Parafrankia irregularis: one gene and its partner. The protein of the gene in region 1 interacts with the protein of each later gene in a pairwise test. Links are inferred from orthologs where the notes say so. Each region holds a gene or a part of one and is shown on either strand. Other genes may lie near its edges. The genes, in order: AWX74_RS01235 and AWX74_RS26445.

Region 1 (13,550 bases):
GACCGGACGAACGACAACGCGATCATGTCGACGCCGAGCTCGAGGGCGAACCGCAGGTCGGAGCCGTCCTTCTCGGACAGCGCCGGCACCGTCAGCGCCGCACTCGGGATGTTCATGCCCTTGTGGTCGCTGACCTTGCCGCCGATCACGACGGTGGTCCGGACGTCGGTGTCCTCGACACCGTCGATGCGCAGGTTGAGCCGGCCGTCGTCGACGAGGATCGTGTCACCGGCGGCGACGTCCCGGGGCAGGCCGGTGTAGGTGGTGCCGACCTGCTCCTGATCACCCAGGACGTCGCGGATCGTGACGGTGAAGTGCTGACCGGGCAGCAGGGTCACTCCACCGTCGGCGAACTTGCCGAGGCGGATCTTGGGCCCCTGCAGGTCCGCCAGGATGCCCACATTGCGGCCGGCGGCCTCGGCGGCGTCCCGAACCAGCTTGTAGCTGGCGGCGTGTTGCTCGTGCGTCCCATGCGAGAAGTTGAGCCGGGCAATGTCCATTCCGGCGTCTACGAGGGCCCGGACCATCTCAGGCGAGTTGGTGGCCGGGCCGAGGGTGCAAACTATCTTGGCTCTTCGTGGCACGGTCAAAGCCTAAGTAACGATGAGGCCTCATTGACCACTGGGGGCTGGTGACACACCTCGATCCGCCGCTTGGGCGCCCAATGGTCCCAAGAGGTTCTGTGACCGTTTCCCCGCCGTGCGTCCTGATACCTGGTGCACGCAACGGCACAACAGGCGTACCTTCGCATGGTCCGCCCGCAAGAGCACGCGACAGACAGTTACGGGAAAGCTGGCAACGGCGCCGAACGATCCCGGACGTCCAGCCCCAGCGGTGGGTAGCCGCTGACGAACCAACCTGGAGCCCGGTTATGACCAACAATCCCGCAATTCACCGACGCGCCTCCGGTGACATCGACATCGCCGTCCCGCACGACGGCCCGGAGCACACGGCCACCCCCCTCGGGTCCGGGCCGCTGAGCACCACGTCCGCGGCTGTGAGCGGCACGGCCACCATCGACGGCGGTGGTGACGTGCTCACCGTTCCCGCTGCCGCCTGAGACCGCTCAGCCTGAGACCGCTCAGCCTGAGACCGCTCAGCCTGAGACCGGTGCCGGGCCCGCGGCGAACTGCGTGTGGTGGAGCTCGGCGTAGAGACCGCCACCCGCGATCAGTTCGTCATGGGTGCCACTCTCGATGATCCGCCCGCGGTCGACCACCAGGATTCGGTCGGCCGCGCGGACGGTCGAGAGACGGTGGGCGATGACCAGGGATGTCCGTCCGACCAGCGCCGCGCTCAACGCACGCTGGACGGCCGCCTCCGACTCGCTGTCGAGGTGCGCGGTGGCCTCGTCGAGCACGACGACCGAAGGGCCGGCGAGCAGCAGGCGCGCGATGGCGAGCCGCTGTTTCTCACCGCCCGACAGCCGGTAACCACGATCACCGACGACCGTCTCCAGTCCAGCCGGCAGAGCCCGGACCGACTCGCCGATGTGGGCCGCGTCCAGGGCGTCCCACATCTGCTCCTCGCTGGCTTCCGGCCGCGCGAACAGCAGGTTCGCCCGGATGGAGTCGTGGAACAGATGCGCGTCCTGGGTGACGACGCCGATCCTGGCCCGCAGCGATCTCCCGGTGGCATCGCGGACGTCGACACCCCCCACCCGGACGGTGCCCTCGGTGGCGTCGTAGATCCGTCCGACAAGATGGCTGATGGTCGTCTTGCCCGCGCCTGACGGGCCGACGAGCGCGACCAGCTCACCGGGGGTGACCCGAAACGTGATGCCGTGCAGCACCGGTTCGGGAACCTCGTCGTCGAGCGCCGTGGTCGCGGCCAGCGAGGCAAGCGACACCTCTCCCGGAGCCGGATACCGGAAGCCGACCTGGTCGAACTCGACGGACAGCGGCCCTGCGGGCAGGTCGACGGCGTTCTCCGCGTCCGCGATGGCCGGGGGCAGGTCGAGGACCTCGAAGACCCGCTCGAAGGACACCAGCGCCGTCATCACGTCCACGTGCACGTTGGAGAGCTGGGTCAGCGGGCCGTACAGACGCGCCAGGTAGGCCGTCAGCGCGACGATCGTGCCGACCTCCAGGCCTCCCCGCGCCGCGAGGGTCCCGCCCACGCCATAGACGATCGCCGTCGCGAGCGAGGCCACCAGCGTGAGGCAGACGAAGAAGATCCGCCCGTACATGGCCTTGGTGACGCCGATGTCACGGACCCGGCTCGCGCGCCGCCGGAAGGTCGCGGCCTCCCGGGCGGGATCGCCGTGAAGCTTCGTCAGCAGGGCGCCACCGACGTTGAAGTGCTCCGTCATCATCGTGTTCATGTCCGCGTTCAGCCCGTAGCTCTCCCGGGTCAGCGCGGCCAGCCGGGGTGCGAGCATCCGCGCCGGGACGACGAACACCGGCAGCAGCACGAGCGCGACCACCGTGATCTGCCAGGACAGGCTGAGCATCGCCGCCAGTACGAAGACCAACGACGCGACGTTGGAGAGCACGGCGGAGAGTGTGTTCGTGAAGGCCGCCTGAGCCCCGAGAACGTCGTTGTTGAGCCTGGTGATCAGCGCCCCCGTCTGGGTACGGGTGAAGAACGCGAGCGGCTGGCGCTGCACGTGCTCGAAGACCGCGGAGCGCAGCTCGTAGATCAGGCCCTCGCCGATTCGCGCGCTGAACCAGCGCTGGGCCAGCGCGAGCAGCGCCTCGACGACCGCGAGGGCGGCGACGACGGCGGCGAGCGTCTGAACGACCCCCGCCCGGCCGGGCACGACACCGTCATCGATGATCGCCTTGAGCAGCAGTGGGGTGACGGCTCCGGTCGCCGCGCCGATCAGGATGAGGACGCCGAAGCCCGCGAGCTGCCGCCGATGTGGTCGGGCGAACCCGCCGATACGCCGTATGGTCCCGGGCCGCAGCCGGGCCCGGGCGACGGAGCGATCACGCTGGTAGGACCGCAGGACGGACCAGTTGTCGCCGGCAGCTGTTCTCATCAGACCTCCGACGAGACCCGAACGCGCAACCGGCTAGCCGACATTCCCCGCTTCCGCGGCGAGCAGGCGTGCAAGGGCCGCCGTGTCGGCGTCGGCATCGGCGTCGTGGCGGGCGCCGGCCAGCAGCGCCTTCAGTTCCGTCGCGGCGTCGCGCGGCACCGCGAGTACGCGGTCGACCAGCCGGCCGACCTCGGCATCGAGCCGATCGCCGGGCACGACGACGGCCGCGAGACCGAGACCCGCGGCCTCGTGCGCTGACACAGGCTGCCCGGTCAGGCAGAGGTGCAGGGCGCGGGAGTAGCCGATCGAGCCCAGCAGGGCCCGGGCCACGCCCAGGGCGGGGACGCGGCCGTGACCGGAATCCGTGAACCGCAGTGCCGAGTCCTGCGCCATCACCCGCAGGTCGCAGGCCAGCGCGAGGGCGAGGCCCACGCCTGAGACCTGGCCTGCGAGGACGGCCACGCTGACCCGGTCCGGGCGCTCCGAAAGCCGGCGTACCACCCGCGACCACCGGTCGAACGAACGGTCGAAGCTGGAGCCGGCGGCGGTACCGGAACCGGTCTGCGGTGCGGGCAGCTGTGGGAGTCGCGCAAGCCCGCGAACGACCACGACACGGATGTCGCCCCGCAGATCGCGCAGCGCGTCGTCCATTGCCGCGGCCACGCCCGGAACGGAGGCGTTCACACCCGCTCCACCCGGCGTCCCGCTACTGACCGTAAGCGAGGCGCAGGGACCGGACGTGACCGTGACCAGCCTGGTCGCCGCCGCAGCAGACACGGCGGCGACAGGCACGCTCATGGTCAGGAGCTTTTCTTCTTGGTACCCCGAGTCGCGCCACCACGTCCGCGCAGCGTCGTGCCGGATTCAGACAGGATGCGGTGGACAAACCCGTACGAACGACCCGACGACTCCGCGAGCAGACGAATGCTCTGTCCGGACTCGTACTTCTTCCGAAGTTCGGCAGCGAGCTTGTCTCGCTCCGCCCCGGTGATCCGGGTTCCTTTCCTAAGCTCGGCCAATGTGGCCCCCTCCGTGTTCGATGATCTGCGAACCGATCTTCACCCAGCTTCGGTGTCCGCGCCACTCGAAGCCCGTGTGATCCATCACACGCGGTTGGGCAGTCGCCAGGTCAGGCTCGCACCAGTCCGTGCCAGGACGCGGACCATGCCCTCACCCGACAGCGAGGCCCCCTGACCTGCAAACCGACGCTCGACAACCGGATCCGTTACCTAATCCGTTGCCTGGACCGGACCAGGCCCGGGATCCCGGAGCCGTACCCGACACAGGCTGCCGAGCGACGCGCCCAACATCGTTACCGACAGTACATCCGCATTGGCTCGCCCGCGCGGATCCACGGCCCGCAAAGACTGGTTACCGTGCATGCATGGTCAACGGCCGGCCGGCGCGGACGGCATCCCCACCGGAGCCCCCGATCTCCGGCTCACCCGCCGAAGATCGCGCGCAGCACCCAGGCGCAGGCGCGAAGGGTGACCGGGGTGCAGCCCCAAGCCCGAGCCCGAGCCCGAGAAGTGGGACCTCATGAGCATGACCGACCTCGACGTGCCGCAACGATCCGGTGGCGGTCACCTCGGGCGGCGCAGCTCCCTGGCTCGACCGGTGATCCGGGCCCAGGCCGTCGACCTCGGGTTCTGGTGCGCCACCGCGGCCGCCGGCCTGCTGCTGGCCGCCCTCCTGCGCCGGGCCGACCTGCTCGAGGCGACGTCGTTCCCGCTGGTCTGGCGAACCCCCCGGCTGGGGCCGTCCGTGCTCCTGCCGGTGCTGGTGGCCAGCATCACCCTGGCCCTCGCCCGTCGGAGCACCCGCGTTCGCTGGCCTGTCCTGCTCCTCCTCGGCTTCGTCGGCTCCCTGCTCTGGAGCGCCGCGCTCGCCACCGCGGCCGGCCCCGACCTGTCCAGCGGCCTTCGCCCGCCGACGGCCTACCTTGCTGTCGCGGACGCCGTCGACGACGATCCACTCGCCTATCTCGCGCACTGGACGACCCCGCTCCTCGACGGGTCGCCGTCCACGGCCGCGGACGGCTCCGCCAGGCCCGCGGCGCCGGCGGCCGGCATGCCCTCGGCGGAGCAGGTGGCCAGGCAGCCGCCTGGGCCGGTGCTGCTGGTCTGGGCGCTTGGCCGGCTCGGACTCGGCGCCGCACCGGGCGGCGGCGGCGTAGCACTCGGGCTGGTCCTCACGGCGCTGGCCGCGGCGAGCGTGCCACTGATCGCGGTCGCGGTGCGGTCGCTGTGCCACGAGACGGCGGCCCGCCGGGCGGTACCCGTGCTGGTTCTGACACCGTGGGCATTGTGGGCGGCGGCCTCACCGCGCGCGGTCACCGTCCTGCCCGCCGCGGCGGCCCTGGCCGTCGGCGTGGTGGGATGCGAGCAGGGCCGGCGCTGGAGGCTGCTGTGGGCCCTGCTGTCCGGCCTGCTACTGGGCGTCACCAGCCTGTTCGACTACGGGGCCGTCTGGCTCGGCGTGGGCGTCGCGGCGGCGTACTTCGTCCGGCGCCGGCCGCTCATGAACGTCTTCACGGGGCTTGGTGCACTGCTGCCCTTCTGGCTGTACTTCGCGTGGGGCTTCTCCTGGCCGGACGGCCTGGCCCAGGCCCGGGCGGACGTCGGCCTCGGCACCGCACTGGCCTGGCTGGCCCTGGACGTCGTCGTGGTGCTGCTCGCCGGCGGGCCGGTGGTGATCCGCGCCCTGCGCCGCATCCGGCTCACCCCGGGCTGGCCTTTTCTGGTCGGGGCCGGCGCGGCCGCGTTGTTCGGTCTCTGCGCGGGACTCGCCTGGGGCGGGGTGGAGCACACCTGGCTGCCGCTGGCGCCCTGGCTTGCGGTCGCCGCGCTGGCACCCCGGCCACGCCCGGACGGACCCGGTGACACCGTGCGTGCCGGTGATCTCCCACTGCTGCTGATCGGCGCCGGCGCCCTCGGTGCCGTGGCTCTGCGGGTGCTGCTCAGCAGCGGCTGAGGCTGCGGAGGTCAGAGCACCCGAGTGCCAGGCACCGCGGGCCACCTGAACGCCGGGACAGCTGAAGACCCGGGCACCGGGTGTCTGGGTCGGGTGTCCGGGTCGGGTGCCAGGCGTCAGGCGCTGGGCTCCGGCGACGCGACCACCTCGGAAGCGGGGGGCTCGACCGCCGGCTCGCGGGGGATGTCGGGCTCGAGGTAGACCCGACGGGCGATGGGCACCACCGCCCGCAGACGGGCTTCGGCATCGTCGATCGTCGCGGCGACCTGGGCCGTCGTCAGGTCGGGGTCAAGCCCGATCTTGGCCGCGACCAGCAGCTCGTCGGGGCCGAGGTGCAGCGTCCTCATGTGGATCACGGTGGTGACCGCGGGCGTGGCGGCGAGCGCGTGCCGGATCGCCTCCACCGTCTGCGGTGTGGCGGCCTCACCGACGAGCATGCCGTAGGTCTCCATCGCGACGATCACCGCGACGACCAGCAGCAGCACGCCGATGGCGACCGTGCCCACGGCATCCCAGATCGGCTCGTCGAGCAGGAGCGTCAGGCCGACCCCGGCGAGCGCGAACACCAGGCCGCACAACGCGGCGAGATCCTCGAGCAGCACGACGGGCAGCTCGGGTGAGCGCGCCTCCCGAACGAAGCCCCACCAGGACATGTCGCCCTTGACGTGGCGCGACTCCTTGATCGCGGTCCGGAAGGAGAAGCTCTCCAGCACGATCGCGATCCCGAGGACGACAACGGCGACGAGCCCGCTTTCCAGCTCATGGGGGTGGCGCAGCTTCTCGATGCCCTCGTAGACGGAGAACAGGCCACCGACGCTGAAAAGCACGATGCCGACCAGGAACCCGGCGATGTAGCGGGACCGCCCGTAGCCGAAGGGGTGCTCCTCGTCGGCCGGCTGAGCTGCCCGCCGCTGCCCGATCAGCAACAGTGCCTGGTTACTGGAGTCCGCGACGGAGTGAATCGACTCGGCGAGCATCGAGGACGACCTGGTGAAGAGAAACGCCACGAACTTCGCCACCGCGATGCCCAGATTCGCGAGCAGCGCCGCCACGACGGCCCTGGTGCCACCTTCCGCGCTCACACGCCCCCGCTTTCATAGTCACGTTGCCTGGTTCGTCCGTGCGCTCCGCAGACACCGGACTGATCGCCCAGTCTGTCAAGACGCCCCCACGAACGCGCCGCCGGGTACCCGGGGGCACCGATGGTTCGGTGACCGCCGGGTCTCGTCGGATGCGGATGCGCCGCGATCAGGCCAGGGTGACGAGGTCGGCCAGGTCGGGCGACCAGGTGTCCTCGACACCGTCCGGCAGCATGAGGACCTTGTCGGGGCTCAGCGCCTCGACCGCTCCCGGGTCGTGGGTGACCAGGACGACCGCGCCGCGGTAGGTGCGCAGCGCGCTGAGGACCTCGTCCCGCGAGGCCGGGTCGAGGTTGTTGGTCGGCTCGTCCAGCAGCAGCACGTTCGCCGAGCTGCACACCAGGCCGGCGAGCGCCAGCCGCGTCTTCTCCCCTCCGGAGAGCGTCTCGGCGAGTTGCTCGACCGTGTCGCCGCTGAACAGGAACGCGCCCAGGATTCGGCGCAGCTCGACATCGGAGGATGTGGGTGCGGCCGCCCGCATGTTGTCGAGCACGGAACGGGAGGTGTCCAGCGTCTCGTGCTCCTGGGCGTAGTAGCCCAGCCGCAGGCCGTGCCCCGGGTGCACCTCACCGGCGTCGGGCGGCTCCTGGCCGGCGAGCATCCGCAGCAGCGTGGTCTTGCCCGCGCCGTTCAGGCCGAGAACCACGACCCTCGTCCCGCGGTCGATCGCCAGGTCGACGCCGGTGAAGACCTCCAGCGAGCCGTACGACTTCGACAGGCCGGTCGCCGTGAGCGGCGTGCGCCCGCAGGCAGCCGGGTCGGGGAAGCGGAGCTTGGCGACCCGGTCGGACACCCGGACCTCCGCCAGTCCGGCGGCCAGCCGCTCGGCGCGGCGGTCCATCTGGTGTGCGGCGCGCGCCTTGGTCGCCTTCGCCCGCATCTTGTCCGCCTGCGCCCGCAGCGAGTCGATCTTCTTCTCGGCGTTGGCCCGCTCCCGCCGGCGCCGGCGCTCGTCCTGCTCACGCTGGGTGAGGTAGGTCTTCCAGGCGACGTTGTAGACGTCGAGGGCCGCACGGTTCGCGTCGAGGTGGAAGACCTTGTTCACGCTCTTGTCGAGCAGGTCCACATCGTGGCTGATCACGATGAGCCCGCCGCTGTGGGCGCGCAGGAAGTCCCGCAGCCAGGTGATCGAGTCCGCGTCGAGGTGGTTGGTGGGCTCGTCCAGCAGCAGTGTCGCGTCGGAGTTGCCCGACCCGGCGAAGAGGATGCGGGCCAGTTCGACCCGGCGCCGCTGCCCACCGGAGAGCGTCCCGATCTGCTGGCCGAGCACACGGTCCGGCAGGCCGAGCGACGAACAGATCCGGGCCGCCTCCGCCTCGGCCGCATAGCCACCGAGGGTGCCGAAGCGCTCCTCCAGCCGGCCGTAGCGGCGGACCGCGGCGTCACGGGCGGACTCGTCGACCAGCTCCGCCATCTCGACGTGGAGCTTCTCCATCTCGCGCAGGATCACGTCCAGCCCGCGGGCGGCGAGCACCCTGTCCCTCGCGGTGTCGGCGAGGTCGCCGGTGCGCGGGTCCTGCGGCAGATAGCCGAGCTCGCCGCGGATGTCGACCTTGCCGGCGAACGGGAGGTTCTCTCCCGCCAGCGTCTTCAGCAGCGTCGTCTTACCGGCTCCGTTGCGACCCACGAGCCCGATGCGATCACCGGCCTGTACCCGGAAGGAAACCGGCTCGATCAGTGTTCGGGCTCCGGCGCGGAGCTCGAGCTCGGACACGATGATCATGCGAGTCGGCCTCTTTCGTACATCGGATTCGTGCGTGCAGCAGATGTCACGTGCAGGCAGGTGTCAGCGGGATAGCCACCGCGGCACCGGGTATCTAGGGACGCCGTATCGGGGACGCCCGCGTCACGACGCGGCAGAGGTCATGTCCTCCAGGGTACGGGCCGCGGGCGCGGGTACCGCGGGCGTCCGGAACGGCCAACCTGTGAGCGCGGCCAAAAACGTGCAGCGCCGATCCGTCCCGGGTACGCCCTTCCCAGGTCGTGGGCCCGGCCGTCACCCGTGACAGCCGATGCCGGTGGATACAGGAGGACACAATGACGACGACGTACCGGCAGCAGCGGCAGACCCAGCGACCGAGCTCGCTGTGGTCGAGCCTGGTGGTTCTAGGAGTCGCCGTCACCGTCCTGGGGGTGCTGCTGATCGCCAACCCCTTCAGCACCGCCGGGGGGCTGGCGGTGCTCGCCGGGGTGGCCCTGCTCGTGTCCGGCATCGCCGAGATCGTGTCGGCCGTGCGCGCCGAGCACGGCGGAACAGCCATCCTCTACGGGGTGCTCACCGCCGCCGCCGGTGTGGTGCTCCTGCTCTGGCCGCATGTGACCCTGCATGTCATCGCGATCGTCGTCGGAGCCGTGCTGATCGTCGCGGGAGTGATCCGAGCGCTGCTGATCCTGGCGAGCAGGCACTCGGATGCCGGCCGCGGCGCCGGGCGCCGCCGGAGCCTGCTGGTCGCCTGCCTCGCCGTGGTCCTCGGGATCCTGGCGGTCGCCTGGCCGGCTGCGACGGTCTCGGTGCTGGCTGTCCTGTTCGGGATCCAGCTCGTCGTCACCGGGGTGACCGAGGTGCTGGTCGGGCTCGCGCTACGGCCCTGATCAGCTGCGACCTGACCGGCGGGGTCTGGGCTCAGTCCAGGATGCGCTTGCGCCACAGGGCGATGGAGTCCTGGCTGCCGCCCCGCTCGAGCAGCCACGCCTCGGGCCCGCCAGGCACCCCGTCGATGACCCCGAGCACGTGCTCGACGGCCTCCTGGGAGACCTCGGTCACCGCGCGGGCCGTCGGCCCCGACCGTGCCCCGGGCAGGAGCGAATGGCCCTTGAGCCGCCGCAGCACCCCCGGCATGTTGGCGCCGGTCGCCAGGTAGTCGGCGATCACCTGCTCGTGGCCGACTCCGGCAAGGCGCAGCAGCAGCGCGGTCACGATCCCGGTGCGGTCCTTGCCGGCCGCGCAGTGCACCAGCAGCGGGCCGGGTGCCTCGGCCGCCAGGTCCACGATCTCCACCAGCCGGGGCGCCGCGATGTCGAGGATCGTGTTGTAGAGCGCGCGCAGGCCGCCCGCGAGCACGTCCGGGCCGAGCGAGCTGCTGGCCCGGCCGGTCTCCTCGCCCAGCAGCGGCTTGATGTGCACCTCGGAACCGAGCAGGGACAACGGGTGCGGGGAGCTCCCCCGCTCGACCGCGGACCGCAGGTCGACGACGGTCGGCGGCGGCCAGGTGAAGGTGACCGCGGGCCGCTCATCGCCCACCCGCGGCATGTCGCTGCGGTAGAGCACCCCGGCCCGAAGGACCTGCCCGGCCGCGGTCGTCATGCCGCCGACATCGCGCAGGTTGGCCAGCGCTTCCCTGGGCGCCTCTTCCGTTCCCATGCACAGTCCTCCCGAAAACCCGGCGTCGCACGGTCAGAACACCTCGAACGAGCATCGATCTGACGAACCCGTCATCCGTCAGCGCGGCACGTGCGGCCTCGCACCATCCTCGTCGAAAAGGGTGCCCTCATGCGCGGGCATGCCGTCGATGCGGCTCATGGTGGCCCGGCCGTCGATGTCGTTGATGCCCCCGGTGTCGCCGATGCCGTCAAGGGCAGTCGCCGCGATGCCGGTGGACTCGCCCTCCTCCGCCAGCACGACCGGGTCGATCAGGTGAGGCGAGTCGTTGCGGACGCTGCCGACCGCGGACGAGACAGGGTGGGCGGCGAAGACCCCGGCCGGTACGGGGCGCAGGACACCGGCGAGGTCGGCGCGGTCTCGCACCTCCGGATCGATCCACCGCGACCAGGCGGAGCGTGGCACGACGACCGGAGACCGGTCATGGAGGAACTCCAGGCCCGTGGCCGCCTCTGTCGTGATGATCGCGAACGTCGCCAGCGGTTTGCCGTGATGCCATCCGCTCTCGTAGATACCAGCGAAGGCGAACAGGCCATCCGCACCCGGATGCCCGGCGGGATGGACGTAGTAGGGCTGACCGCGGCGCTTCCCGGCGACCCGCTGCCACTCGTAGAAACCGGTGGCGGGGACGAGACACCGCCTGGCGGCGAACGCCGAACGGAACGCGGGCCTGGACGCCACGGTCTCGGCCCGAGCATTGATCATGCGGTTGCCGGACTGCCGGGTGTTCCCCCACCGCGGCTCCAGCCCCCAGGTGGCCAGGCGAAGCACCCGACCCGGGTCGGCGGCGGCCTGGACCTGCGCACTGTCGGCTCCGGCAGCGGATCTGTCGGCTCCGGCGGGCCGCGCGGATGCCATCACGATCGGCATCGCTGTCGTCGGTGCGACGTTGTAGCTCTCGCGGAGCGCGCCGTGCGTCTCGTCCACCGCCGACATGGCCGCCGCGAGATCGTCCGCGCTGAGCGTCTGGGTGTACCTCCCGCACATGGGCCCAGTCTCGCAGCCACCTACGACGTTCAGACGACGAGCGCCGCCGCGGCACCCGCCAGGCAACCCAGCGACAGCACACCGAAGACACCGACCCAGAAGGTCCCCGGCAGGCCGGTCAGGCGGGCCAGCTGATCGGGATCGGAGTCCCGCGCCCGACGGCGCCGCCGCTGGCGCTGCACCTCGACGATCGGCCGCAGCGCCCCCAGCAGCAGGAACCAGGTGGCGTACGCGGCGAAGCCCGCCTGGACGTCGTCCGTGGCGAACCAGGAGACCCCGAGCACGACGCCGGTGCTGACAAGCACGGTCGCGACTCCGAACCCGTTGCGGACGACCACCAGCAGCACCAGCAGCAGGGCGACGATGACCTGGAGCAGCAGGCTGACCCGACCGGTGGCGAGCAGGCCCGCCGCGCCCAGCCCGAGCAAGGACGGGGCCGTGTACCCGGCGGCCACGGTGAGGACCACACCCGGACCGGTCGGCCGGCCGGAGGAGACCGTGACTCCCGAGGTGTCGGAATGCAGGCGCACTCCGGCGAGGCGGCGACCGGTGGCCACCGCGACGAGTGCGTGACCGCCCTCGTGCGCGATCGTGACCACGTGTCGGGCCCTCGGCCAGAGGCGGTCACTCGCCACCGTCAGCAGCGCGGCGATGCCGGTGACGACGAGGATCCAGTGCGCGGGTGCCGGCTGTGCCCCGAAACTCCGGCTGAGCAGGTCGGACGTGGCTGCTCCTCTCCTCGTTGCCGCACCGGCGCGACCTCGTCGCCGCACCGGCGCGACCGCACTGCCGCGACCACGCCATCACGCCGCGGCCGGGAACACACCCGGTCGGACCGGCGGCGGTTCGGCGTACGTCCTCCCGATAATCGCGCATGGCGGGTTCCGCCCCCAGAGTGCGGTGCTCCCCGCATCCGCGACGGGGCGTCGTGTTCCCGACAGCAGGTACCCTTCGGCGCGCGAGGGGGACTGTCAGAGCACGCATCAGGCCAGCGCTTCCCGCGCTGGGGCGACGGCACGGGGCGGGCCGGCGAGGCACCCAGATGGGCCAAATGGGGAGGAACCCGGGCAATGGCTGAATACGTGTATCGACCGGTCATCCACACGGCGCTCGGGCTCTTCCGCGCGTTGCGGCTGCGGCTGGACGTCCGTGGTGAGGAGCACGTGCCGGCGGACGGCGGAGCGGTCGTACTGATCAACCATGTGTCGTACCTGGACTTCGCCCTTGCCGGCGTGCCCTTCTGGCGGTCGCAGCGGCGGCTGGTCCGGTTCATGGCGAAGAAGCAGGTCTTCGATCACCGGGTGAGCGGGCCACTGATGCGAGGCATGCATCACATTCCGGTCGACCGGTCGGCCGGTGCGGGGTCGCTGCGGGAGGCGGTGCGTGCCCTTGGCGCCGGCGAGTTGGTCGGCGTGTTCCCGGAGGCCACGATCAGTCCGAGCTACTGCCTGGCGCCGTTCAAGTCCGGCGCGGCCCGGATGGCCGCCGAGGCCGACGTACCCGTCATCCCGCTGGTGCTGTGGGGCAGCCAGCGGATCCTGACCAAGGGGCGGCCCCGCAACCTGCGCGCCGCGGTCGGGACACCCGTCTCCATCACCGTGGGCAAGCCCGTTCCGGCCTCGGAGCTGCGGGACTCCCGGGCGGGAACCGAGCTGTTGCAGCTGACGATGGCGGAGATCCTCGACGACGCGCAACGCCGCTATCCCGCGCCGCCCCCCGGCGAATCACCCTGGTGGCTTCCCGCTCATCTCGGCGGATCCGCGCCGGAGCCGCCGACGCCGCCGACGCCATAGCGCCGTCGTCCGGACCGGTTGCCTCACCACCGGCCGGCGGCAGGTTGACTGAAGCCTCGGAACGGCTATCGACGGAGCGGAGAACACCGTGGCGGACCACGTGATGGACCGGCCTGGCCCAGCGGAACAGGACCGCGAGGTGCGAGGTCAAGGAGCCATCGGGCAGATCACGGACGAGCAGTTCGTCGACACGCTGCCCAAGGTCGAGCTGCACGTCCACCTCGAGGGGTCGATGCGGCCCGGCACGCTGCTCCGGCTTGCCCGCAGGCACGACGTCGACCATCTGCCGACCGATC
Region 2 (14,939 bases), on another replicon or contig:
AGCCGGCCGATCAGCGGGCGGGCGTGGTCACGCCGGACGTCCCCGATCGCCAGCCCCAGCGCCGACAGCACCCCGGCGGCCAGTGGGACCAGCACCCGGGACATGCCGAGTTCCTCGGCCAGCGCGCAGGCGTGCGTCCCACCGGCCCCGCCGAAGGCCACCAGCACCAGCTGACGCGGGTCGATGCCGCGTTCGACGGAGACGACCCGCAGCGCCCGGGTCATCTCCGCGTCGGCGACGGCGACCACCCCGGCGGCGGTCTGTGCCGGGGTGAGGCCCAGCTCGGCGCCGAGCCCGCTCAGCACCGCCTCGGCCGCCGCCCGGGAGAGCGTGACCTCGCCGCCGAGCCCGGCACCGTCGGCGAGGTAGCCCAGGTAGAGGTCGGCGTCGGTGACCGTAGGCAGGGTGCCGCCGCGCCCGTAGCAGGCCGGGCCGGGGTCGGCTCCCGCCGAACGCGGGCCGACCCGCAGGGCGCCACCGGCGTCCGCCCAGGCGATCGAGCCGCCGCCCGCGCTGACCGAGTGGACGTCCACCGTGGGCAGCATGATCGGCACCCCGGCGAGCACCGACTCGGACGTGGTGAGCGCCCGCCCGCCGAGCACGGGCGCGACATCGGTGGACGTCCCGCCCATGTCAAAGGTGAGCAGGTCACGGACCCCGGACAGGCCGGCGACGTAGGCGGCGCCGACGACGCCCCCGGCCGGGCCGGACAGCACACAGCGGGCGGCGTGCCCGGCCGCCTCGGCGAGCTCGGTGACACCGCCCGACGACTGCATGATCATGGGGACGGTGAGCGACTGCCGCGCGCAGCGGTGTTCCAGGCGCCGCAGATAGGTGGAGAGTCCGGGGGTCAGATAGGCGTCGGCGACAGCGGTGGTGAAGCGCTCGTATTCGCGGAACACCGGCAGCACCTCGCTGGAGGCGACCACCGTGATGCCCGGCAGCCGCTGCCGCAGCGCCGTGGCGACGGCCTGTTCATGGGCCGGGAAGGCGAAGGAGAACAGCAGGCAGACGGCGACGGCCGCGAGGTCGGGGATGGCCGCCACCTCCTCGACGACCCGGGCGACGTCGTCGTCGCGCAGCGGCTCGATCACGCCGTGCGGCCCGCACCTCTCGGCGACGGTGAAGCGCAGCTCGCGCGGGACGAGGCTGGGCGGGCGGTCCCTGGTCAGGTCGTAGAGGGACGGCCTGTTCTGCCGGCCGATCTCGATCACGTCCCGGAAGCCCCGGGTGGTCACCAGCGCGGTGCGGGCCCCGGCGCGTTCCAGCAGCGTGTTGGTGGCCACCGTGGTGCCGTGGGCGAAGGTGCCGACCTGTGCCGGGGCCAGGCCGGCCGCGGCCACCGCGGCCAGCACCGCGTCGGACGGGTCGGTGGGAACGGAGGGAACCTTGGCGAACCGCACGCCACCGTCCGGATCCACCGCCACCAGGTCGGTGAAGGTGCCGCCGACATCCACTCCGAGCCGGACCCGCTCGCCGGACGGCTCCTGCTGATCGGGCACTCGGCCTCCTGCTTCCCTGACTTCCGACGGCGTCCCTGACATGCTGGCGCCCTGGCCGGCCGGTGGCAGCTCCGGCCACCCAGAGCACCGACTACCCAGAGCAACAACGCGAAGCGGTACCGGGCGGCCGGTAAGGCTGAGCCGGCACCAGGTACGAAACCACCATTTGGGTCTTCATGTGACCTCGCGCGCAGAGCCGGCGGCCGGCGGGGAACCGCGCGGAAAACCCGCCTTTGCCAGCGGCACAGTCGAGATCGCTATCGGCCCGGGCCAGTGGATCGTGGCGCCGACAGGAGGCGATCAGCCCTGACACAACGGGACGAATGTGACGCGACGCCGGGGAGGGCAGCTTCGGGGTGTCCGTCCACAGCGGGTAACCTGAGCAGACGGTAGCGAAGGGCCTGCGAACAGGCTGAGATGTACACCGTGGATAGAGGCGATTGGCTCCGTGACAGCACCGACGGTACCCGCGTCAGAACCTGACTTCGGCCCTAACGAGTGGCTGGTCTTCGAGATCTACCAGCAGTATCTCGAGGACCCGGAGAGCGTCTCCCCCGAATGGCGCGAGTTCCTCTCCGACTACCGCCCCGCGAACCCGGCTGCCGGGAACGCGCAGGCGAGCGGTGCCACCGCCCCCAGTCCCGCGTCAACGCCGACGCCTTCGACCCCCTCCGCTCCGGCTGCCACCGCGAGCGTGGCACCGGTCACGGCCCCGGCGCCAGCGGTCCCGGCGGCTCCCGCGCCGGCGGCCCCGGCCGCGGCGCCCGCCGCCGCGAGCGCGAAGCCGGCTTCCGCGCCGGCCAAGCCCGCGACCCCGGTCGCGGCCGGGGAGCGCACCCCGTTGCGCGGCGCGTCCGCCCGGGTGGTCTCCAACATGGAGACCTCGCTACACGTCCCGACCGCGACGTCCGTGCGTGCGGTGCCGGCGAAGCTGCTGGCCGACAACCGCATCGTCATCAACCGGCACCTGGCCCGGTCCAGCGGCGGGAAGATCTCCTTCACCCATGTGATCGGCTACGCCATGGTGAAGGCCCTGATCGACCACCCGGCGATGAACGCGTCCTATGCCGAGATCGACGGCAAGCCGACGCTCGTTCAGCCGGAGCACATCAACCTCGGCCTCGCGATCGACCTGGTCACGCCCAAGGGGCGCCAGCTCGTCGTCGCCGCGGTGAAGAAGGCCGAGACCCTCGACTTCAGCCAGTTCTGGCTGGCGTATGAGGACCTCGTCCGCCGGGCCCGCACCAACAAGCTGACCATGGACGACTTCACCGGCGTCACGATCAGCCTGACCAACCCCGGCGGCATCGGGACGGTGCACTCCGTCCCGCGCCTCATGGAGGGCCAGGGCACGATCATCGGCGTCGGTGCCATGGAGTACCCGGCCGAGTTCCAGGGCGCCTCCGAGCAGACCCTGACGAAGCTCGCGATCTCCAAGATCATGACGCTGACCAGCACCTACGACCACCGGATCATCCAGGGCGCGCAGTCCGGCGAGTACCTGCGGCGCATCCACGAGCTGCTGCTGGGCGCCGACGGGTTCTACGACGAGATCTTCGCGTCGCTGCGTGTCCCCTACGTGCCGATCCGCTGGCTGCCCGACATCTCCGCCCACCACGAGGGCGACCTCGACCACGGCGCCCGGGTGATGGAGCTCATCCACGCCTACCGGGTGCGTGGTCACCTGATGGCCGACACGAACCCGCTCGAGTTCGCCATCCGCAGCCATCCCGACCTGGACATCATCGGCCACGGCCTGACCCTGTGGGACCTCGACCGCGAGTTCGCGGTGGGTGGCTTCGCCGGGCAGCGCACGATGCGGCTGCGGGACATCCTCGGCGTCCTGCGTGACTCCTACTGCCGCCGGGTCGGCATCGAGTACATGCACATCCAGGAGCCGGAGGAGCGCACCTGGATCCAGGCCCGCGTCGAGCGCTCCGCGGAGCGGCCCGACCCGGCCGAGCAGCTGTACGTGCTGGAGCGCCTCGGTGCCGCCGAGGCCTTCGAGTCGTTCCTGCAGACCAAGTACGTCGGCCAGCGCCGGTTCTCGCTGGAGGGCGCCGAGTCGACGATCCCGCTGCTGGACGAGATCCTCGGCCGGGCGGCGGAGGCCACACTCGACGAGGTCGTCATCGGCATGGCGCACCGCGGGCGGCTCAACGTGCTCGCGAACATCGTCGGCAAGTCGTACCGGCAGATCTTCGACGAGTTCGAGGGCTACGTCGACCCGCAGACCGCGCACGGCTCGGGTGACGTCAAGTACCACCTGGGTGCCGACGGCGTCTACACCGACCAGGAGGGGCGCACCGTCCCCGTCTCGGTGGTCGCCAACCCGTCGCACCTCGAGGCCGTCGACGGCGTCCTCGAAGGTGTCGCCCGCGCGAAGCAGGACGTCCTGGACAAGGGCTTCGAGGGCTTCACCGTGCTGCCGGTGCTGATCCACGGTGACGCCGCGTTCGCCGGCCAGGGTGTGGTCGCCGAGACGCTGAACCTCTCCCAGCTGCGCGGCTACCGCACCGGTGGCACCGTGCACGTGGTCATCAACAACCAGGTCGGCTTCACCACGTCACCGACGTCCAGCCGCTCCTCGGTCTACGCGACCGACGTGGCGCGCATGGTGCAGGCGCCGATCTTCCACGTCAACGGGGACGACCCGGAGGCGTGCGTCCGGGTGGCGGCGCTGGCGTTCGCCTACCGGCAGGAGTTCAACAAGGACGTCGTCATCGACCTGGTCTGCTACCGCCGGCGGGGTCACAACGAGATGGACGAGCCGTCCTTCACCCAGCCGCTGATGTACGACACGATCGCCTCCAAGCGGTCGGTGCGCAAGGTCTACACCGAGGCCCTGATCGGCCGTGGGGACATCACCCGCGACGAGGCCGAGCTGGCGATGAAGAGCTACCGGGCCGAGCTGGAGAAGGCGTTCGCCGAGACCAGGGAGACCACGACCCGGCCCACGCCGCAGCCGCGGATCGTCACCACCCCGGCCGAGGCCGCCGCAGCCGCCGCGGTCACCACCGCGGTGCCGCTGGAGATCGTCAAGAAGGTCGTCGACACCCAGGTCAACCTGCCGGACGGCTTCGTCATGCACCCGCGCCTGCGGCCGCAGATCGAACGCCGCCCGCAGATGGTCGAGACCGGGGCCATCGACTGGGCGCTCGCCGAGATGATCGCGTTCGGCAGCCTGCTGCTGGGCGGCACCTCGGTGCGGCTCACCGGCCAGGACAGCCGCCGCGGCACCTTCGGGCAGCGGCACTCCGTGCTGGTCGACCGCTACACCGCGGAGGACCACACACCGCTGCGCACCCTGCGCAACGACGACGGCTCCCGGGTCGGCACCTTCTACACCTACGACTCGCTGCTCTCCGAGTTCGCCGCGATGGGCTTCGAGTACGGCTACTCGGTGGCCCGGGACGACACCCTGGTGCTGTGGGAGGCGCAGTTCGGCGACTTCGCCAACGGCGCACAGTCGATCATCGACGAGTTCATCTCGGCCGGTGAGGCGAAGTGGGGCCAGCGTTCCTCGCTGACCCTGCTGCTGCCGCACGGGTACGAGGGCCAGGGGCCGGACCACTCCTCGGCCCGTATCGAGCGGTTCCTCTCGCTGTGCGCCGACGGCAACATGACCGTCTCCGCACCGTCCAGCCCGGCCAGCTACTTCCACCTGCTGCGCCGGCAGGCGCTGTCACCGGTGCGCCGGCCGCTGATCGTCTTCACGCCGAAGTCGATGCTGCGGCTGAAGGCCGCCGCCTGCACCGTCGAGGAGCTCACCGGCGGCGCCTGGCAGCCGATCATCGACGACGCCTCGGTCAGCGACCCGGCCAGCGTGCGGCGGGTGCTGCTGTCGGCCGGCAAGGTCTACTACGACCTCGCCGCCGCCAAGGAGAAGCGCAACGACGCCCAGCGCTTCGCCCTGCTGCGCGTCGAGCAGCTCTACCCGACCCCCGGGCCGGAGCTCGCCGCGCTGCTGAGCCGGTACCCGAACCTGACCGACCTCGTCTGGGTCCAGGAGGAGCCGGCGAACCAGGGTGCCTACCCGCACATGGCGCTGAACCTGCCCGAGTCGCTGCCCGAGGGCCTGCGGCTGCGGCGGGTCTCGCGGCGGGCCTCGGCCGCCCCGGCCTCCGGCTCGTCCCGGGTGCACGAGCGGGAGCAGGCAGCTCTCGTCGAGGCGGCCTTCAGCGACTGACGCCTGACCGTGCCACTGCGGCCGCCTGGCGCCAGGCGGCCGCAGTGCACGATCGGCGCGGCTCCGACCCGCCAGCCTGCTGCGGCCGCAGCACCTGAGCCGGTCCGCGGCAGGCGACCGGGCGGCTACATAGCAGCAAGCGTACGCACAGCGACGCATAGCAGGACACGCGACGACAGCGACCCAAGCCGGCGGTGGGCCGGGCCCTGACTGCCACGGGCCCGGCCCACCGCCGGATCTCGTTTCGCGACCTTGCACGCCTGCGCGACTCGTACGACCCGATACCGTCCAGGCATGTACTTCACCGACCGTGGCATCGAGGAGCTCGCCAACCGGCGCGGCGAGGAGTCGGTGTCCTTCGAATGGCTCGCGGACGCGCTGCGCACCTTCGTCGACCTGCACCCACAGTTCGAGGACGCCGTCGAACAGCTCGCGACCTGGCTCGCCCGGCCCGACGACGACCCCGACCTCTAGCGCCGCACCCGCGCGGCGCCCGCCGCACCGCGCCCCGGAGAACCCGGACTAGACGGTGAGGACGAGCTTGCCGAACACCTCACCCTGGGCGAGACGTTCGAACGAGGCTCGCGCGTCCGCGAGCGGGCGGACATCGTCGACCAGCGGGCGGGTGCCGGTTCGGTCCAGGAGGCTCACCAGGTCGGCCAGCTCGCCGCGGGTACCCATCGTCGAGCCGACAACCGAGAGCTGGAGAAAGAAGATCCGGTTCAGCTCCGCCGGCGGGTTCGGCCCGCTGGTCGCCCCGGAGCAGACGATCCGGCCGCCCGGGCGCAGCGAACGCACCGAATGCGACCAGGTGGCGGCACCGACCGTCTCGATCACCGCGTCGACGCGGGCCGGCAGGCGCTCCCCCGTCGCGACCGCGAGGTCGGCGCCGAGATCGAGCGCACGGCGACGCTTCGCCTCGTCCCGCGAGGTGACGAAGACGGTATGCCCGACCGCCTTACCGATCATCAGGGCCGCCGTCGCCACCCCGCCGCCGGCCCCCTGGACCAGGATCGTGCCACCGCCGCTCGCGGGCAGGCCCGAGCGGCTGACCACCATGCGGTAGGCGGTCAGCCAGGCGGTCGGCAGGCAGGCCGCCTCCTCCCACGACAGCGACGCCGGTTTCGGGACGAGATTCGCCCGTGGGACGGCCACCTGCTCGGCCAGTGTTCCCGGATGCAGCTCGGAAAGCAGCGTCCGGGACGGGTCCAGGGTCTCGTCGCCACCGCCCCGGGCCGGGTCGCCGATGACCGCGTGGACGATGACCTCCGCACCGTCGGCGCTGACCCCGGCGGCATCGCAGCCCAGGATCATCGGCAGCCGCTCGGCGGGCAGGCCGACACCGCGCAGGCTGAAAAGATCGTGATGGTTGAGCGCGGCGGCCCGCACCGAGACCGTGGTCCAGCCCTCCGGGACCACCGGCGCGGGCTGATCACCGACGCGCAGGCCTGAGAGCGGGTCGTCCGGGTTGATCGCGACTGCGGCAGCGGCAAGCACGAGCCCGACCCTATTGCGCCGGTGACGCCTGGCGCTCGGACGCTCCGTGCCCTCTCGGTGCCTCGGAGTTCGTCCGGGTTCGGGTGGCTTCAACCCGCACCCGACGAGCCTCCGCGCAACCCGGCGGCCCATGACCGCACGATCCAAAGGCCCCGGCCGTCGCGCCGACCCCGCGGATGTGTTGAACTCAGTCCCGTGGCAACACAGGGAGGAACGCCGGCTGCGGTCGGCCGTGACGGGGGCGGTCGCCGATTCGGCTGGCGTCGGCATCGGCCGGTGCCGGCCCCCGAGCCGCCGATGACACTCGCGACCGACGGCGACCCGATCATCATCGTCCCGTCGGCGGATTTTGTGTGCTGCTCCTACAAGGGCTGCGGCGCGCTGCGTCCACTGGCCGAGGTGAACGAGAACCGGCCCTGTCTGGGCTGCGGCCGGGTCTGACCGTTCCAGACAGGCTCCCGGGGGCCCTCTCGGCTGGGCCCTGTGGGCCGGCCAGCGGCCCCGGCAGGAGCCTGCGAGCAGGCGCCCTGGGGCAGGGGCCTGGGAGTTGGCCGGAGACGACGATGGCCGCCGAGGGTGGGAAACCCTCGGCGGCCATCCTCAGGTTCGCCTGGTCAGCGGCGCGCGACTCCGTCGGCACGGGCCGCTTCGGCCACCGCCGCCGAGACGGCGGGGGCGACCCGCGCGTCGAAGACGCTCGGGATGATGTGGTCCTCGCTGAGCTCGTCAGCGATCACGTCGGCGAGCGCCCGGGCGGCCGCCAGCTTCATGCCCTCGGTGACCCGGCTCGCGCGGACATCCAGCGCACCGCGGAACACACCGGGGAACGCCAGGACGTTGTTGATCTGGTTGGGGTAGTCGCTGCGACCGGTCGCGACGATGCGGGCGTACTTGTGCGCGACCTCGGGGTCGATCTCGGGGTCGGGGTTCGCCATCGCGAAGATGATCGCCTCCGGCGCCATGGTCGCCACGACCTCCTCGGGCACCTTGCCGGCGGAGAGGCCGAGGTAGACGTCCGCGCCGGCGAGGGCCTCGTTGATCGAGCCCTGCTTGCCGGCCTTGTTCGTGTCCGCGGCGAGCGCGGCCTTGATCGGCGTCAGGCCATCGCGGCCGGCGTAGATCATGCCGCGGCTGTCGCCGACGGCGATGTCACCGATCCCCGCCGCGAGCAGGATGCGGGTCACGGCGATCCCGGCGGCGCCCGCCCCCGACACCACGGCCCGCAGGTCCGAGAGGTTCCGGCCGGTGAGCCGCGCGGCGTTCTCCAGCGCGGCGAGCGCCACGATCGCGGTGCCGTGCTGGTCGTCATGGAAGACGGGGATGTCGACACGCTCCTGGAGCAGCGCCTCGATCTCGAAGCAGCGCGGCGCCGAGATGTCCTCCAGGTTGACACCGCCGAAGCCCGGCGCGAGCCTCGCGACGGTGGCGACGATCTCCTCGACGTCGGTGCAGTCGAGGCAGATCGGCACCGCGTCCACGCCGCCGAAGTGCTTGAACAGCGCGGCCTTGCCCTCCATGACCGGCAGCGCCGCGGCGGGCCCGATGTCGCCGAGGCCGAGCACCGCGGTTCCGTCGGTCACAACGGCGACCGTGTTGGCACGCCAGGTGTAATCGTCAGCCAGTGCCGGCGCCTCGGCGATCGCCATGCACACCCTGGCCACGCCCGGCGTGTAGGCGAGGGAGAGGTCTTCACGGTTGTTCAGCGGCGCGGTCAGGCCGATCCCGATCTTTCCGCCCCGGTGCAGCGCGAAGGCGGGATCGTCGTCGGAGGGGCGCGGGCTCGGCCCGTCGAAGCCCGGCGACACTGCCGGCGACTGCGGCGAGGCCGCGCCCTGGACCGGGGCGGCGATGGACTGGTCGAGGGTCGTGTTGTCGGTCGTTGCGGTCACGAAAGGGGCTCCTCGGACAAGCCACGGCGGTACCGTCCGGCGAACGGTGTCACTGCCCGGACGTGGCTAGGACGTTCCCGGGACCCCGGCGAAGATCACGCGTTCGCGGGGCGGCGGGCCTTGCGCTGTCGCCTCGGCGTGTGAGGCGGCTGGTTGTGCCACATGTCTGCGGCGGGGGTGGCCCGGCGCAGCTTCCAATATGGCACGTGCAGCGCCCCGAGCCCGGCTGTCTGGTTCGCCACTGACCGGCCGCGGATGTCTCCTGCGCGAAACCGACAGACGGGAACCGAGGCCACCGACGTAGCGTGCTCGTGACATGACTGTGCTTGTAGGCGTCTCGGGCGGCACGCGACACCGTCGCGCGCCGCGGCGACAGGCCGCCCGGCGACGGTACCTGTCGCCCATCCGACTCGATTCGGGCCGGTCACGAGCGTCACAACCGCCACCGGTCCGGCACACCCGGCGCGGTGGCGGCGCTGCCGCCGGCCTTCTCGGCGCCGCCGCGAGCATCGTCCGGCGGGCCGGGGAACACGTCGTCTGATCACGATGGAACCGTGAGACGGACATCACGGCGCAGGTCACGAATCACCTCATGCCCAGAACCAATCGCGATGTCCGGGACCGGACGCGACGCCAGGAACCAGCGGCGATGCCCGGAACCGGTCGTGGCTGCGCCAGCACCGGGTTCTGGAGGCCACTCCGCCAGGTCCCGGAGGCCACCACACCAGATTCCGGAGGCCACCACACCGGCCGGCAACCGACCGGGTCGCCGGAGGAGACCGCGCCGCGGCCGCACGCCTTCCCGTCGCCAGACCTCCCGCCACCCATGTCAGCCGGGTTTCCCAATCGGGCCGAAAGCCCGGGCGCATCGGCGGGGCTGATTCCGGTGCGTTTCCTGCTTGTTTCCCGTCGAGATCAGCCCAATGATCACGGGTTCGCGACACACGCAGCACAGATGAATCGTGAGACGATTCACGCTCGCACAAATGTTGTTCGTCCGTGGATTGGTGGAGTGCGGGAGGCGACACAAAGGGGATCCAGGAACAGGTCCAGTGTCAACACCGTAACCCCCCGTACGGCACGGCGACATATTTCGGGAGATCCCCGACAACCCGCGGTCGAGATGATAACCAAAGGTGTCATCTCGTTCACCCAGAGCACGCATTCCCGGACGAGCCTCACGAGGAATCAGCGAGCTAAACCTAGTAGCGTATGTTCTCGTGGAGGTCACCGAGCTGCCGATAGCCGATACCTGGTTGTTCACCCCGCGCAAGCACTCCGACCCTCGCGGGACATTCCTCGAATGGTTCCGCACCGACACGCTGGAATCAGTGGCCGGGCACCGTCTCGAACTCGCCCAGGCGAACGCGAGCGTCAGCCGCGCGGGAACTCTGCGCGGAGTGCACTATGCCCAGGTGCCACCCAGCCAGGCAAAATACGTGACCTGCGTGAGTGGTCGCGTTCTGGACTGTGTGGTCGACATACGGCTCGGCTCGCCGACCTTCGGCGCGCACGCGGCCGTCATCCTCGACGACGTCGACCGCCGCGGGCTGTACATCGCGGAAGGCCTGGGGCATGCCTTCATGGCCCTCACCGACAACGCGGTGATCACCTATCTGTGCTCGGCCCCCTACACGCCGGCCCGTGAGTACGGGATCAACCCGCTCGACCCCGACCTCGACCTCCCCTGGCCACCTGACATCACGCCGCTGCTGTCCGAGAAGGACGTCGCGGCGCCGAGCCTGTCGCAGGCCGCCGCCGCCGGGATCCTTCCCGACTACGCCGACTGCAGGGCCTTCTACGAATCGCTGCGCCCGCTCGGCAGCGGCATCGGCCGCGGCTGAACCAGCCGCACGCCCGGCCGGCAGGCCACCTCCGCGGCCCCGGAACAGCCCCGACGGCTCCGACCTGCCCCACCACCGGCAGCCCCGCGCAACGGCCGAGGCCGCGCTCCGGCGTGGCCGCGCGACGTACGACTGTGGCCGTACGAAGACAGGGGCCGTACGAGGACAGGGGCCGTACGAGGACAGGGGCCGTACGAGGACAGGGGCCGTACGAGGACAGGGGCCGTTTCAGGGCGCGGGCCGCACGCGGCGTCGACGCAGCGGACGTGGCCGCGGCCAGTACCGGGCGACCACCCGGCCCAGGATGTCGGTGGCCGCGACCATGCCGAACGTCGCGCTGTCGGTTCCGACCCCCACGTTGTCCGAACGCAGCCACCAGGAACCGTCCGGGTCCGCGAACTCGGCCCGTTTGATTCCGAGTCCTCGTTCCGGCAGCCGGGCGACCACCACGTCTCCCGGCCTGGGTGGCGCTCCCCACAACACGAGGCACGCATCGCCATCGCGCAGTGTCGGACGCATGGACTCGCCGCGAACGGACACCGCCCGCGGAGAAATGCTCGGCCTCACAGGGGTAGGTTGCCAGAAGGCGGAAAACCGGGCCCGCGAGCTGCACATCCGCGGCCCGGATCCCGCGATCGCACCCACCCGGGCCGGCCTGTCCCGCCGTACGCAGGACACGGCCGCCCTGGGGCGACCTGAGACCCGAGGCGTAAGGAGAGGAAGCGGAATGAGCCTGCTCAAGCCCGCCATCAGCGTCAACGCCCACTGCGACCTGCCCTGCGGCGTCTACGACCCCGCGCAGGCGAAGGTCGAGGCCCAGTCGGTCAAGGCCATCCAGGAGAAGTACCAGGGCAACACCGACCCCGAGTTCCGGGCCCGCGCGCTGGCCATCAAGGAGGAGCGCGCGGAGCTCGTCAAGCACCACCTCTGGGTGCTCTGGACCGACTACTTCAAGCCGAACCACATCGAGAAGTACCCGCAGCTGCACGAACTGTTCTGGAAGGCCACGAAGGCCGCCGGTGCCGCCGGCGCGAAGGGCTCGGTCGACCCGGCCCAGGGCCAGCAGCTCCTGGACCTGATCGACGAGATCTCGACGATCTTCTGGGAGACGAAGGCCGCCGCCTGACGGTCACCCGACCAGCACGACGGACGTCCCCGCCGGAGGCGCACAGCGCCACCTGGTGGGGACGTCCCACGTCAGGGCCCTTCCGCGGACCTCGCCCACCCGCCCGGCGCCGTGCCTGCCACCGGCCGCCGCCACCTGACGCCACCTGACGCCACCTTCGGAGCCGACATGATCAGAGCAGCGCAGCGCGCGGACGTCGCCGCCGTTCTGGCCCTCGTCCATGGCCTCGCCGCCTATGAGCGGGAACCGGACGCCGTGTCGATGACCGACGAAGATCTCGCCACCGCGTTGTTCGGCGACCCGCCCGCGGCGTACTGCCTGGTCGCCCTCGACGCCGGCACGGTCGTCGGGTGCGCGCTGTGGCACCCGACCTTCTCGACCTGGACCGGCAAGGCCGGCATGTACCTGATCGACCTGTTCATACGGCCCGAGCATCGCCGCCATGGGCACGGCCGGGCCCTGCTCGCGGAACTGGCCCAGCTCTGCGTCCAACACGGGTACCAGCGCCTCGAATGGGCTGTGCTGGACTGGAACACCCCCGCGCACGCCTTCTACCGGTCGGTGGGGGCGGCACCCACCTCCGAGTGGACCACCTGGCGCCTGGATGCCACCGCGATCAACGCGCTGGCCGGCCCGCGCCAGTCCCCCGATATCGGCTGACGTGCCCTTTCGCCGGCCGAGCCGGTCTCATCCCGGGCTCGCACCCGTATCGCCCCGGCTGGCCGCCATCCACGCTGACCTGTCAGCCGGCCGGCATCCGGCCGAGCCGCGCGATGAATTCCCAGTTGACCGAGTATGAATCGGCCATCCGCGACCAGTCGGACCCCGGGCGGCGCGTTCTGATCACCCGACCTGCGACACCCCAGGGAGGCTGGGTACGGTGGTGAACCACGGGAGGCCGCGCCAGACGTTCCTCCCGGGCAGAACCATCAGCAGGACCATCATCGGAGTACCGCCCCGCGGAACGGGGCATGGGTCAGCACCGGAGTGTCGTCCGGAAACGGACACGGCGCCCCGGATGACATGACTGGTCGCGGCGACGGCGCCCGGCACGACGACATACATCATCGACGAGGACCTTCCTCGCACGACCCGGGCTCTTGGGGGTAGGAACGTGAATCCGACGCCTTCTACCGGCGGCGCGGAGAACTCCGGCGGCATCTCGGGCGAAGCCACCCACGAGGGCGGCCCGCACGACGTCGTCCAGCTCACCCTGCCCGCCGCGAGCGCCTATCTGACCGTCCTGCGGACGGCCACGGCGTCCCTCGCGGCCCGCTTGGACTTCACTCTCGACGACATCGAGGATCTTCGTATCGCGGTGGACGAGGCCTGCGCACTGCTGCTCGTCTCCGCTGTTCCCGGTTCGTCGCTGGAATGCAGATTCGCCCTGGAACCTGGCGTTATGAAGGTCCTGGTCACAGTCGAAAGCCTGGACGGCGAGCCGCCGTCCCGGGAGACGTTCGCCTGGACGGTCCTGACCGCGCTGGCCGGTGACGTCTCCAGCTCGACGGGCCCGGGTTCCCGGGTCAGCATTGCCCTTCAGAAGCGTCGCGGCGTCCGGGCCGACCTGGGTGAGCCCCCGGCCGGGCACGTACGCGGCTCAGGCGCGGCCTCCGCAGCGGCCCTCGGCGACACGGTAGGCACGTTGTGACTTCAGCCGGCAGAACACCCACCACACCTCGATCAGCGCCCGCGGGCCACGCGGGCGGCCTCGACTCCGCGGGCGCGGGCGACCCCGTCACCGCGATCAGCCAGCGCAGCGCCGACGACGTCGCCGGCGTGACCGCGCTGTCCGGGGCCGGAACCGACCACGGCGGCCTCGGCCACGCCGAGCCAACCGTCGGCCCGCGCTCCGAGCGCGGGTCCGCGGCAGGCGGGCAACCCGCCTCGGCCGCATCGACGGCCTCGGCCCTGGGCGAGCAGGCCAATCCGGACGATGCCGTCGACGCGGCCGGGCCAGCCGGCCCGGGCGGGTCGGACGAGCCGGGTTCAGCCCGGTCGGATGCCGAACCGGGTTCGGGCACGGACTCGGACACGGATCCGGATGGAGCCGACAGCTCCGAGCGGTCCGGCAGCACCTCGCCGGACCGGGTCCGGGCCCGCCTCCTGTTCGCCCGCCTGGTCTCCCTGCCCGAGGGCGACCCCGAGCGGGCGGCGCTGCGCGACCAGCTCGTCCGCATGCACCTTCCGCTGGTCGAATACCTCGCTCGTCGGTTCCGAAACCGCGGCGAGCCGCTCGACGACCTGGTGCAGGTCGCGACGATCGGCCTCATCAAGTCGGTGGACCGGTTCGATCCGGAGCGTGGCGTCGAGTTCTCGACCTACGCGACACCGACGATCGTCGGTGAGATCAAGCGGCACTTCCGGGACAAGGGCTGGGCCATCCGGGTTCCGCGCCGGCTCCAGGAGCTGAAGCTCTCGCTGACGAAGGCGACCTCCGAGCTGTCCCAGTCGCTCGGACGGTCGCCGACCGTCAGCGAGATCGCCCGCCATCTGGAGATGACCGAGGAGGAGGTGCTCGAGGGCCTGGAGTCCGCGAACGCCTACTCCGCGGTCTCGCTCGACGCCCCGGACTCCGGCGACGACGAGGCCCCGGCTGTCGCCGACACCCTCGGGGTGCAGGACGAGTCCCTGGAGGGCGTGGAGTACCGCGAGTCCCTCAAGCCACTCCTGGAGAAGCTGCCGCCGCGCGAGAAGCGCATCCTGCTGCTCCGCTTCTTCGGCAACATGACGCAGTCGCAGATCGCGAACGAGCTCGGGATCTCGCAGATGCACGTGTCCCGGCTGCTTGCCCGCACCCTGGCCCAGCTGCGCCGCGGGCTGCTGGAAGACGGCTGATCCTCGGGCGCCGGCCGACCCCCGGGCCCGGGTCGGCTCAGGTCGACGTCCGCC

Evidence for each region.
Region 2: the proteins of AWX74_RS01235 (region 1) and AWX74_RS26445 interact in binary tests that used the Escherichia coli proteins (3 or more experiments, as listed by UniProt). The link is inferred for Parafrankia irregularis from one-to-one orthologs.

What each region holds. Positions count from the first base shown.
Region 1 is NZ_FAOZ01000001.1:288,639-302,188, forward strand. What follows is about bases 6,512-9,417. They hold AWX74_RS01235 (ABC-F family ATP-binding cassette domain-containing protein), read right to left. Parts: upstream 8,819-9,417; coding sequence 7,205-8,818; downstream 6,512-7,204. Other genes in these bases: AWX74_RS01230 (cation diffusion facilitator family transporter), read right to left, coding at 6,512-7,038; AWX74_RS01240 (HdeD family acid-resistance protein), read left to right, coding at 9,133-9,417. In the rest of the region: pyk (pyruvate kinase), read right to left, coding at 1-584; AWX74_RS01205 (hypothetical protein), read left to right, coding at 872-1,060; AWX74_RS01210 (ABC transporter ATP-binding protein), read right to left, coding at 1,097-2,983; AWX74_RS01215 (enoyl-CoA hydratase/isomerase family protein), read right to left, coding at 3,017-3,667; AWX74_RS01220 (helix-turn-helix domain-containing protein), read right to left, coding at 3,784-4,002; more of AWX74_RS01230, read right to left, coding at 6,073-6,511; more of AWX74_RS01240, read left to right, coding at 9,418-9,687; AWX74_RS01245 (tyrosine-protein phosphatase), read right to left, coding at 9,719-10,456; AWX74_RS01250 (SOS response-associated peptidase), read right to left, coding at 10,535-11,461; AWX74_RS01255 (M50 family metallopeptidase), read right to left, coding at 11,491-12,234; AWX74_RS01260 (lysophospholipid acyltransferase family protein), read left to right, coding at 12,532-13,254; add (adenosine deaminase), read left to right, coding at 13,358-13,550. UniProt on the Escherichia coli protein: Genetic data indicate it may be involved in ribosome assembly or function.
Region 2 is NZ_FAOZ01000022.1:60,457-75,395, forward strand. The notes cover bases 1,597-5,891. They hold AWX74_RS26445 (multifunctional oxoglutarate decarboxylase/oxoglutarate dehydrogenase thiamine pyrophosphate-binding subunit/dihydrolipoyllysine-residue succinyltransferase subunit), read left to right. Parts: upstream 1,597-1,950; coding sequence 1,951-5,691; downstream 5,692-5,891. Outside these bases: AWX74_RS26440 (hydantoinase/oxoprolinase family protein), read right to left, coding at 1-1,544; AWX74_RS26450 (DUF6104 family protein), read left to right, coding at 5,986-6,165; AWX74_RS26455 (zinc-binding dehydrogenase), read right to left, coding at 6,214-7,188; AWX74_RS40875 (hypothetical protein), read left to right, coding at 7,486-7,629; AWX74_RS26465 (NAD(P)-dependent malic enzyme), read right to left, coding at 7,803-9,077; AWX74_RS26470 (dTDP-4-dehydrorhamnose 3,5-epimerase family protein), read left to right, coding at 10,298-10,921; AWX74_RS26475 (S24/S26 family peptidase), read right to left, coding at 11,150-11,671; sodN (superoxide dismutase, Ni), read left to right, coding at 11,649-12,047; AWX74_RS26485 (GNAT family N-acetyltransferase), read left to right, coding at 12,216-12,707; AWX74_RS26495 (ATP-binding protein), read left to right, coding at 13,162-13,698; AWX74_RS26500 (RNA polymerase sigma factor SigF), read left to right, coding at 13,695-14,885; AWX74_RS26505 (hypothetical protein), read right to left, coding at 14,923-14,939. UniProt on the Escherichia coli protein: E1 component of the 2-oxoglutarate dehydrogenase (OGDH) complex which catalyzes the decarboxylation of 2-oxoglutarate, the first step in the conversion of 2-oxoglutarate to succinyl-CoA and CO(2).